Regions from separate parts of the Bacillus sp. AC266 genome, predicted to be linked through region 2. Evidence: riboswitches for the same ligand, from Rfam matches in the RefSeq annotation. Region 2 holds a riboswitch; each other region holds the start of a gene.
What was found. Region 2 has a riboswitch for S-adenosylmethionine ahead of AC0IXC_RS27035 (peptide ABC transporter substrate-binding protein). Riboswitches for the same ligand answer to the same signal wherever they lie in the genome.
Positions count from the first base shown of each region.

Region 1: it holds a riboswitch for S-adenosylmethionine, as region 2 does, so the genes downstream of both, AC0IXC_RS17450 (methionine ABC transporter ATP-binding protein) here and AC0IXC_RS27035 (peptide ABC transporter substrate-binding protein) in region 2, are expected to answer to the same signal.
Region 3: it holds a riboswitch for S-adenosylmethionine, as region 2 does, so the genes downstream of both, AC0IXC_RS15690 (YezD family protein) here and AC0IXC_RS27035 (peptide ABC transporter substrate-binding protein) in region 2, are expected to answer to the same signal.

Region 1 is NZ_CEEDEC010000004.1:78,490-81,772, reverse strand. Features, by position in the region: gene AC0IXC_RS17465 (toprim domain-containing protein) at 37-381, shown strand; gene AC0IXC_RS17460 (thioredoxin family protein) at 385-693, shown strand; gene AC0IXC_RS17455 (hypothetical protein) at 846-1,190, shown strand; SAM riboswitch class I at 1,316-1,423, shown strand; gene AC0IXC_RS17450 (methionine ABC transporter ATP-binding protein) at 1,732-2,757, shown strand; gene AC0IXC_RS17445 (methionine ABC transporter permease) at 2,750-3,283, shown strand, end outside.
Region 2 is NZ_CEEDEC010000010.1:35,587-38,869, reverse strand. Features, by position in the region: gene proC (pyrroline-5-carboxylate reductase) at 1-493, shown strand, start outside; gene AC0IXC_RS27040 (aldo/keto reductase) at 495-1,328, shown strand; SAM riboswitch class I at 1,477-1,581, shown strand; gene AC0IXC_RS27035 (peptide ABC transporter substrate-binding protein) at 1,717-3,283, shown strand, end outside.
Region 3 is NZ_CEEDEC010000003.1:481,966-485,248, reverse strand. Features, by position in the region: lysine riboswitch at 1-119, shown strand, start outside; gene lysA (diaminopimelate decarboxylase) at 300-1,616, shown strand; SAM riboswitch class I at 1,734-1,842, shown strand; gene AC0IXC_RS15690 (YezD family protein) at 1,915-2,058, shown strand; gene AC0IXC_RS15685 (phosphoadenylyl-sulfate reductase) at 2,146-2,850, shown strand; gene sat (sulfate adenylyltransferase) at 2,890-3,283, shown strand, end outside.

The sequences.
Region 1 (3,283 bases), on a different contig from region 2:
AAGGTTGTATAGTATATGGTGATCGGGTGATGACATATGATTTATGTGGAAAAAGTCATTATTGTAGAAGGTAAATCGGATAGAAGAAAGATTGAATCTATTATTCGTGAACCAGTGGAAATTGTTTGTACAAATGGTACAATTGGTTTGTCGAAAATGGATGAGCTCATTGATCAATTTTTTGATAAGGACGTATATGTGCTAGTGGATGCTGATGATGCAGGAGAAAAGTTAAGGAAACAATTCCGAAAAGAATTTCCGCAAGCAGAGCATATTTATATTGATCGCTCGTATCGCGAGGTGGCGACTGCACCTTCTTCACATTTAGCAAATGTATTATGGGGAGCAGACATTGACGTTTATACAGAATATTTACGGTAAGGAATGATAGAAGTGATTGATTGGACAGGTGCCGAAGCTACAGCCCTAATAGGAAATGAAGAAAAAACAGTGTTATATGTGTATACACCAATGTGTGGAACATGCCAATTGGCAAAGAAGATGTTAACGGTCGTTGAGATGACGATTGAAGATTTGAAAATTGGAATGTTAGATTTAAATTATGCCCCGCATTTAGCGAAAGAGTATGGGATAGAAAGTGTACCGTGTTTACTTATTTTTGAAAATGGGACACTGATGAAGAAAATATATGCATTTCATTCGGTGGAATATTTATATACGGAATTAAAGTAGGCGGCAAAGTTTTTGCCGCCTCGACATATTTCTTGGGAAATATGTCGACATGCGTGATAGATACAGTATTTGTCGAGCGAAAATAACAGGATTGCCCTTTAATAAGAGGGAATGGTATGTAATAGAAAGTGATATGAGGGATGTGGTTTAGGATGAAATTATATTCTTTGCTTCAATCATTTGTAAATTACGCTAATGGTCAATATCATTTAGAACCGCTTTTAAGGCAAGGAGAAAGAACTGTTAATTTTCGTTTTGGAGATGAATGCTGTTCGTTACAAATTTCAAGAGATTATATAGAACTTTTGAAAGAGGCGAGAGGAACGGAACAAATCGTTTGTTTAGAGGAAGAGGATGTACAAAAATTAGTGACTGGAAATATGAGGTTGCAAAAGTTAATGAGTGATGGACGGGTACAATATTCTGGAACGTATCGAACGATGTTATTAGTTGAATCGATGTTTCATATATGTAAACCGATGTCAGTCGGAGCTTAAAATTCTGAAGTTTCTTTTTTTACGAAAATTTCTGTTGACAGAGCATGTGGATATTGATACAATTCAATTCATAAAATATAGACAATTTCATAAATTTTAAATCAGACGAAAATTTAATCTGATTTCTCTTATTAAGAGAGGTGGAGGGACTGTGCCCTGTGAAGCCCGGCAACCGTCAACTTATGTTGAAATGGTGCCAATTCCTGCAAAGCAAATGCTTTGAGAGATGAGAGAGAGGGATAATGTTGTTATATACGCATATAAACCTTTCTGCTTCTCTAGAAGCGGAAAGGTTTTTTGTTGTTTGAATGCGGAGGACATTCAAATAATAAGAGGAGCTATAACGATGGACTACACGCATGAAAAATAAAAAAATGCGGAGTCTATCCAAAGTTTTATGAAATCCAGCTCCAGCGGCTAGAACAGTCGGTCGTTTCATCCCTTCCTATGAGGCAAAAAGCGCCTCTACGTCTGGGATTCCAACGCCCTCTTGTTCTAAACGAGCCGCTTACGCTTTTTAAACAAAAAAGGGGTGAACATCATGATTTTATTAGAAAATGTAAAGAAAATATATAAGGCAAAAAGCGGTGATGTCACTGCTGTAGATAACGCCAACTTAAAAGTAGATAAGGGTGAAATATTTGGTGTTATTGGATATAGTGGCGCTGGGAAAAGTTCGTTAATTAGATTGTTTAATCAGTTAGAGAAACCAACTTCTGGCCAAATTACAATTGCGAATCGTGTGATTTCAGCGATTACTGGAAATGAACTTCGTAAGGCAAGACAAGAAATCGGAATGATTTTTCAGCATTTCAACTTACTTTGGTCACGAACTGTGCGTGAAAATATCGCATTCCCACTTGAAATTGCAGGTGTCGATAAGGCGGAGAGAAGAAAACGTGTCGATGAGTTAATTCATCTTGTTGGATTAGAAGGAAGAGGAGACGCGTACCCATCTCAGCTAAGTGGTGGACAAAAGCAGCGCGTCGGGATTGCAAGAGCGTTAGCAAATAATCCACAAGTACTTTTATGTGATGAAGCAACGTCAGCTCTTGATCCGGAAACGACAGATCAAATTTTAGATTTATTGTTAGATATTAATAAGCGTCTCGGCTTAACAATTGTATTGATTACGCATGAGATGCACGTTATTCGCAAAATTTGTAATCGAGTTGCTGTAATGGAGAAAGGGAAAATCGTAGAAACGGGTCCAGTACTTGACGTATTCCGTAATCCACAGCAAGACATTACAAAACGATTTGTACAGCAGTTAACTGATTCTGAAGATACAAATGAAACGATTGAAAGTTTAATAGAAAAGTATCCAGATGGAAAAGTAATTCGTTTGCAGTTTGTCGGTGAAGCGGTAGAAAGACCGGTACTTCAAAGGTTAATGCAGCGCGGTGATATAGAAGTTAGCATTTTGCAAGGAAATATCGCGCAAACGAATAACGGCTCTTACGGAAGTTTAGTCGTTCATTTAAATGGTGAAGAAACAGCGATCCAGCAAGCAATAGAAGGGATTCATCAAGATCAAGTAGAGCTGGAGGTGATTGCACATGGATAAGTTAATCGCAAATATTGATTGGAATCAAATGTTAGAAGCAACTGGTGAAACGTTATATATGACGGCAATCGCAGCGCTTGCCACATTTGTTTTAGGACTTATTTTAGGACTATTACTCTTTATGACAGCGAAAGATAATTTATGGGAAAATAAAGCGATTAATACGGTGATTGGAGCGTTCGTAAACATTTTCCGTTCTATACCGTTCATTATTTTAATTATTTTATTAATCCCGTTCACAAAGATTCTTCTTGGAACAATACTCGGAGCGAGTGCAGCGCTGCCAGCTTTAATTATTGGAGCGGCACCGTTTTACGCGAGAATGGTTGAAATCGCACTTCGTGAAATTGATAAAGGTGTAATTGAAGCTTCAAAAGCGATGGGAGCAAAAACAAGCACAATTATTTTGAAGGTGTTAATTCCAGAATCGTTACCAGCGTTAGTATCTGGTATTACGGTTACGACTATTGCTTTAGTAGGCTATACAGCAATGGCAGGTGTTGTTGGTGCTGGTGGTCTTGGAACA
Region 2 (3,283 bases):
ATCTTATCTAGAAGAAAGACTTCCCCAAGGGACACCTGTTGCTTGGATTATGCCAAATACAGCTGCTGGGATTGGAAAGTCTATCTCCTTATATACGACGGGACATTCTGTAGATGAAACACATCAAGAAACGTTACAACTTCTTTTAAAAGGTATCGGTACCTCACAGTTTTGTACCGAAGAGGAAGTTCACCAACTTACCGCAGTTACTGGTAGTGCACCCGCTTTTCTCTATCACTTTGCTGAAGGTTTAATTGAAGCAACGAAAAGCTATGGTATTGATGAGGAAACAGCAAAACACCTTGTCATTCAAATGATTGCTGGCTCTGCCGCTATGCTCCAGCAAAATCAGGATCCAGCTATGCTCCGCGAACAAGTAACAACACCAGGAGGTTCAACGGCTGAAGGCTTAAAAGTTCTATATGAAAATAATTTTTCAGAAGTCATTCAACAAGCAGTTGAAGCGACCAATAAAAAAGCTAGGGGGAATTAATATGACTTTAACAAGTTTAAACGACTATACAACATTACATAACGGCGTGAAAATGCCTTGGTTCGGCTTGGGTGTTTTTAAAGTTGAAGATGGTACAGAAGTAATTGATTCTGTAAAAGCAGCTATAAAAAATGGATACCGTAGTATCGATACTGCTGCGATATATAAAAACGAAGAAGGCGTTGGACAGGCAATTCAAGAATCTGGTATTCCTCGTGAAGAGTTATTCATCACTTCAAAAGTGTGGAATAGTGATCAAGGTTACGAGTCAACACTACAAGCATTTGAAACTACATTAGAAAAATTAGGTCTAGAATATTTAGATCTATATTTAGTACATTGGCCTGTAAAAGGAAAATACACTGAATCATGGAAAGCTTTAGAGCAGCTTTATAAAGATGGTCGTGTTCGTGCTATCGGTGTGAGTAATTTCCATATTCACCATTTGCAAGACGTATTTGAAATTGCAGAAATTAAACCAATGGTTAACCAAGTGGAATACCACCCACGTTTAGCACAAGAAGAATTACATGCCTTCTGTAAAGAACATAACATCCAGCTTGAAGCTTGGTCACCATTAATGCAGGGGCAGCTACTTAATCACCCAACATTACAAGAAATCGCTACGAAATATAATAAATCGACTGCACAAGTTATTTTACGTTGGGATCTACAAAATGAAGTTGTAACAATCCCTAAGTCTATTAAAGAACACCGCATTATTGAAAATGCAAACATCTTTGACTTTGAATTAAGCTCGGATGATATGAAAGCAATTCAAGCTTTAAATGAAAATCATCGCGTTGGTCCAGATCCAGATAACTTTAACTTCTAGTAGGGAAACCACTGCCATATGCAGTGGTTTTTTTATTTTTAATAAAACTGAAAATTTGAACTATATTCCATTTGATTGACACTTCATTATCTAAGGTGTAAGATTTTGAATTATCAAAGAAACACAAAAATTAATAAAATTTATTCTCATTGTATCAAGAGAGGTGGAGGGACTGGCCCTTTGAAACCTCGGCAGCAGGTTCATTTTGAATACTGTGCCACTTCCTGCAAGCTTTATGCTTGAAAGATAGAATGAGGGACTTCGTTTATATACGGGTGCATAACTTGTACGTAAAAATCCCTCTTTCTCAATACGAAAAGAGGGATTTTTTGTTTTTCATTTCCCTCATCATCATCCAATCTTATTAACTATTTAGGAGGAAAATCAAATGAAAAAGAAGTTTGTACCCGGTATTGCATCAGTTGTAGGAGTAAGTATTTTATTATCTGGTTGCGGTAGTTATAAAAACGAAGCGAGCGGAGCAAATGCAAAAGATGAGGCACCTAGTAAGCAAGTTTTAAACTTATCTTCACCTACTGAGATTCGAACAATGGATACGGCTCGTGCTACAGATACTGATTCTGGTCAAGTAATGAGAAACGTATTTGAAGGTTTATACAATCTTGGTGAAGGTAATAAACCTGTTCCTGGCGTTGCGAAATCTCATGAAGTAAGTGCTGATAAAACGAAATACACATTCCATTTACGAGATTCAAAATGGTCGAACGGCACACCTGTAACAGCGAAAGATTTCGTCTTCGCTTGGCAAAGAGCTGTCGATCCAGCAACAGCTTCTGAATATGCTTTTTTATTCCTGGATATTAAAAACGCTAAAAAAATTAATAGCAAAGAACTCCCATCCGATCAACTTGGTATAAAAGCAGTTGATGACCATACGTTTGAAGTAGAATTAGAGCGCCCTGTTCCGTATTTTATTAGCTTAACGGCGTTCCCAACATTTCTACCAATCAACGAGGAATTCTTTAAAGCACAAGGTGATAAGTACGCTTTAGAAGATAACAAAATCTTGTACAACGGAGCTTTTACACTAAGTGATTGGAAGCATGAACAAAGCTTTAAATTTAAGAAAAACCCTACCTATTGGGATAAAGATAATGTCAAACTCGAAGAAATCAATTTCAACGTTGTGAAAGAGAAATCAACAGAAGTAAATTTATTCGAATCCAAACAATTAGACCGTATAAAACTAACATCTGACTTCGTTGATAAATATAAAAAGGATGCTAACTTTAAAGAACGTCCGAACGTAGGGGTACAGTTTTTACGTATGAATCAGCAAAACAAAGTACTTCAAAACGTTTCTGCACGCCAAGCAATCGATCAAACAATTGATCGAAAATCTTTTGTAAATACGTTATTAAATGATGGCTCTACACCAACCTTTAGTCTCGTGCCGAAAAACTTTGCAAAAGGGCCTGATGGAAAAGACTTCCGTACTGCAAACGGCGATTTAACAAAAGTTGATACAACATCTGCACAAGAATTATGGAAGAAAGCAAAAAAAGAACTTGGTTCTGAAAAGATAACATTAGAATTATTAACAAGTGATGGTGACCTTGAGAAGAAAACTGGTGAGTTCCTAAAAGGACAACTAGAAAAGAATTTAGATGGCTTAACGGTAAATATAAAACCGCAACCACGTAAACAACAAGTTTCACTCTTATTAAAAGGTGACTACGAGATTGGAATTGACGGTTGGAGCCCTGACTTTGCTGATCCAATTACATTCCTTGAACTATTTACGACGAATAACCCTTACAATTTAGATCATTACTCTAATAAAGAGTTTGATGACACAATTGAAAAAGTTAAAACTACTTTGGCTGGTGATGAAAAAGCTCGCTGGGAAGCGTTACTAGCATCAGAAAAAATCTTATTTAGGGACTCTGTTATCGCTCCTCTTTACCAAAAAGGAGAATCTTATTTAGAGCGTT
Region 3 (3,283 bases), on a different contig from region 2:
ATAGGTTGAAAGGGACTATTGCCGAAATATAAGAATAACCATCTTATTCATATATTGGGACTGCATTGAATAAATGTAGTACTGTCATAAGATTTATTTTATGAAGAGCTATTTGGAGATGTTGATGCGGTTTCTTATTTTGAGGAGATAACAACTCGTTTATTTTTTCAATATATATTTTTCCTAATAAGAAACGCGTGTGAACATTGTTCCGCGCGTTTTTTGTCTATCTAAAAGCGTGCTGCAATGAATAGAAGATTGGGGTTATGAGTTTTAGAGGAAATAAGGGAGGAATTTAAATGTATTTACACGGCACAAGCCGAATCAATGGGCAAGGACACTTAGAAATTGGTGGGTGCGATACGACGCAGCTAGCAAAACAATACGGAACACCACTTTATGTATACGATGAAGAGTCTATTCGAGGAAAGTGCCGCGCGTTTCATCGTGCTTTTAAAGAAAGTGGTTTCTCTTATCAAGTAGCATATGCAAGCAAGGCGTTCTTGTGCATGGAGATGTGCCGAGTAGCTCGTGAAGAGAATATGTCTTTAGATGTTGTTTCTGGAGGAGAATTATATACTGCGCTCCAAGCTGGTTTTCCGGCATCGCGTATTCATTTTCACGGAAATAATAAAACAGAAGAAGAAATGATTATGGCTCTTCAGGCGAATATCGGTTGTTTTGTAGTAGATAATTTCTTAGAATTAGAAATCTTACATGATTTAGCAATGCAACATGGGAAATTTGTGAACATATTAATCCGTGTAACGCCTGGAGTAGAGGCACATACACACGAATATATAACAACAGGTCAAGAGGATTCGAAATTTGGATTTGGTGTTTCAAATGGTCAAGCGATGCAAGCAATTGAGCTTGCCTTGCAAAAATCAAATTATAATGTGCTAGGAATTCACTCGCACATCGGATCACAAATATTTGAAACGGCTGGATTTGTTCGAGCAATTGAAGTACTCCGCCAATTTTTAGAAGAAGTGAGAGAGCGAACACATTATGTGATGAAAGTATTAAATGTGGGCGGAGGTTTCGGTATACGTTATACGGATTCAGATACACCGTTAACACTTGAAACGTATGTGCACGCTGTAACAAGTACGATAAGAGAGCAGTTTACATTATGTGAATATCCGCTTCCAGAAATATGGATTGAACCAGGTCGTAGTATCGTAGGTGATGCTGGAACAACACTTTATACAGTCGGAGCGGTGAAAGAGATTCCTGGCATTCGGAAATATGTTTCAGTCGATGGTGGAATGACAGATAATTTAAGACCAGCTCTATACGGAGCCCGTTATGAGGCGATGTTGGCGAATCGAGGGAATGATAAGAATGAGGAACTCGTTTCGATTGCTGGGAAATGCTGTGAAAGTGGAGATATGCTGATTTGGGATATTAACTTACCGCAAGTTGCTTCTTCTGATTTACTAGCAATTTCTTGCACGGGGGCATATGGGTACTCGATGGCGAATAATTATAATCGTATTCGTAGACCAGCTGTCGTCTTTGCAAAAGGCGGGACGTCACAAATTGTCGTAGAACGTGAAACATATGAAAATATCATTGGGAACGATCGCATACGTATTAAAGAGCTGGTGTGAATGAGAAAGAAGGAGTTGTCTAGTAAAGGCAGCTCCTTTTAAAAAAATAAAAATAATTAAATATATCGGAAAACTAGGATTGAAAAAAATCAGAATTGTGATAAAATACAAATACAAAGCTTATCAAGAGAAGCTGAGGGAACTGGCCCTACGAAGCTCGGCAACCTGCTTATAGAAAGCAAGGTGCTAAATCCAGCAAAATGGAATCCATTTTGAAAGATAAGGTAAAATATATTACCGAACAGTCTTTTCGAAATGGGAAAGATTTTTTTTATGAATAAAAAGGGGGGCTGTTTGCGTGAGCGTACGGGAGCATTTTGATGAAGTATCTGAGAAAATTCAAGCGATGCTTGCTGATATGAAATATGGTTCCATTACAATTGTTGTGCAAGATGGAAAAGTGATTCAATTAGAAAAAAGTGAAAAGGTTCGTTTAAAGTAAAAAGCGCTGACTAGAAAAACTAGAGGCGGTTTTAATCTATTTTTAATAGGTTAAAGCCGTCTTTTTGCTTTTACAGGGGGAAAAAACATGTTGACGTACGAAACGTGGAAAGAAAATAGTGTTTCATTTTCTGAAGAAGATGAAACGAAAGGCGCGCTATCAGTATTAAGTTGGGCTTATAACGAATATAAAGATGAAATTGTATATGCATGTAGCTTTGGGGTGGAGGGAATGGTTTTATTGCATCTTATAAACCAAGTAAATCCATCTGCTAAAGTTGTATTTTTGGATACAAATGTTCATTTTCAAGAAACGTACGAATTAATTAAGAAGGTACGCGAGAGATTTCCTTCATTAAATATTATAGAAAAACAGCCAGAACTTACACTCGATGAACAAGCGAAGCTTCATGGAGAGAAGTTATGGGAAAGTAATCCGAATCTTTGCTGTAGTATTAGAAAAATTTTACCGTTAGAAAAATCATTAGCAGCGGAAAAAGCGTGGATATCAGGCTTAAGAAGGGAACAATCAGAAACGCGTAAGCATACACAGTTTATAAATCAAGATCGTCGTTTTCAATCTATTAAAGTTTGTCCGCTCATTCATTGGACTTGGAAAGAAGTTTGGCGATATGTATATAAACATAGTTTGCCGTATAACCCATTGCATGATGTTGGCTATCCGAGTATTGGGTGTGAGAAATGTACATTACCTGTAGGTGATGGTGGCAACTCAAGAGATGGAAGATGGGCTGGGAAAATGAAGACGGAATGTGGCCTTCACTTTCAATGAGATAGATTTTGAAATAAAGCTAAGAAGGGATATAAGAAGATGAGTACAACAAATGAATTAGTAAACCGCATTGATGAAACATATGAAATATCGAACATTGTAAAGGAAATCGAGATGGACAAAATTGCACTTAGTGATTTAGAACTTTTGGCGACAGGAGGATATAGCCCTCTTACAGGATTTTTAGGGAAGAGAGATTATGATTCAGTAGTAGAAACGCTTCGTTTAGCAAATGGTAGCGTATGGAGTATACCGATTGCACTACCGGTAACAGAAGAAGTAGCCGAGAAACTGCAGGCTGGAGAGGAAGTAAAACTTGTCAACGCCGGAAATGTATATGGTGTTATTCAAATAGAAGATATTTTTGTACCAGATAAAGAAAAAGAAGCGTTACTTGTATATAAAACGACGGATGAAGCACATCCAGGGGTGA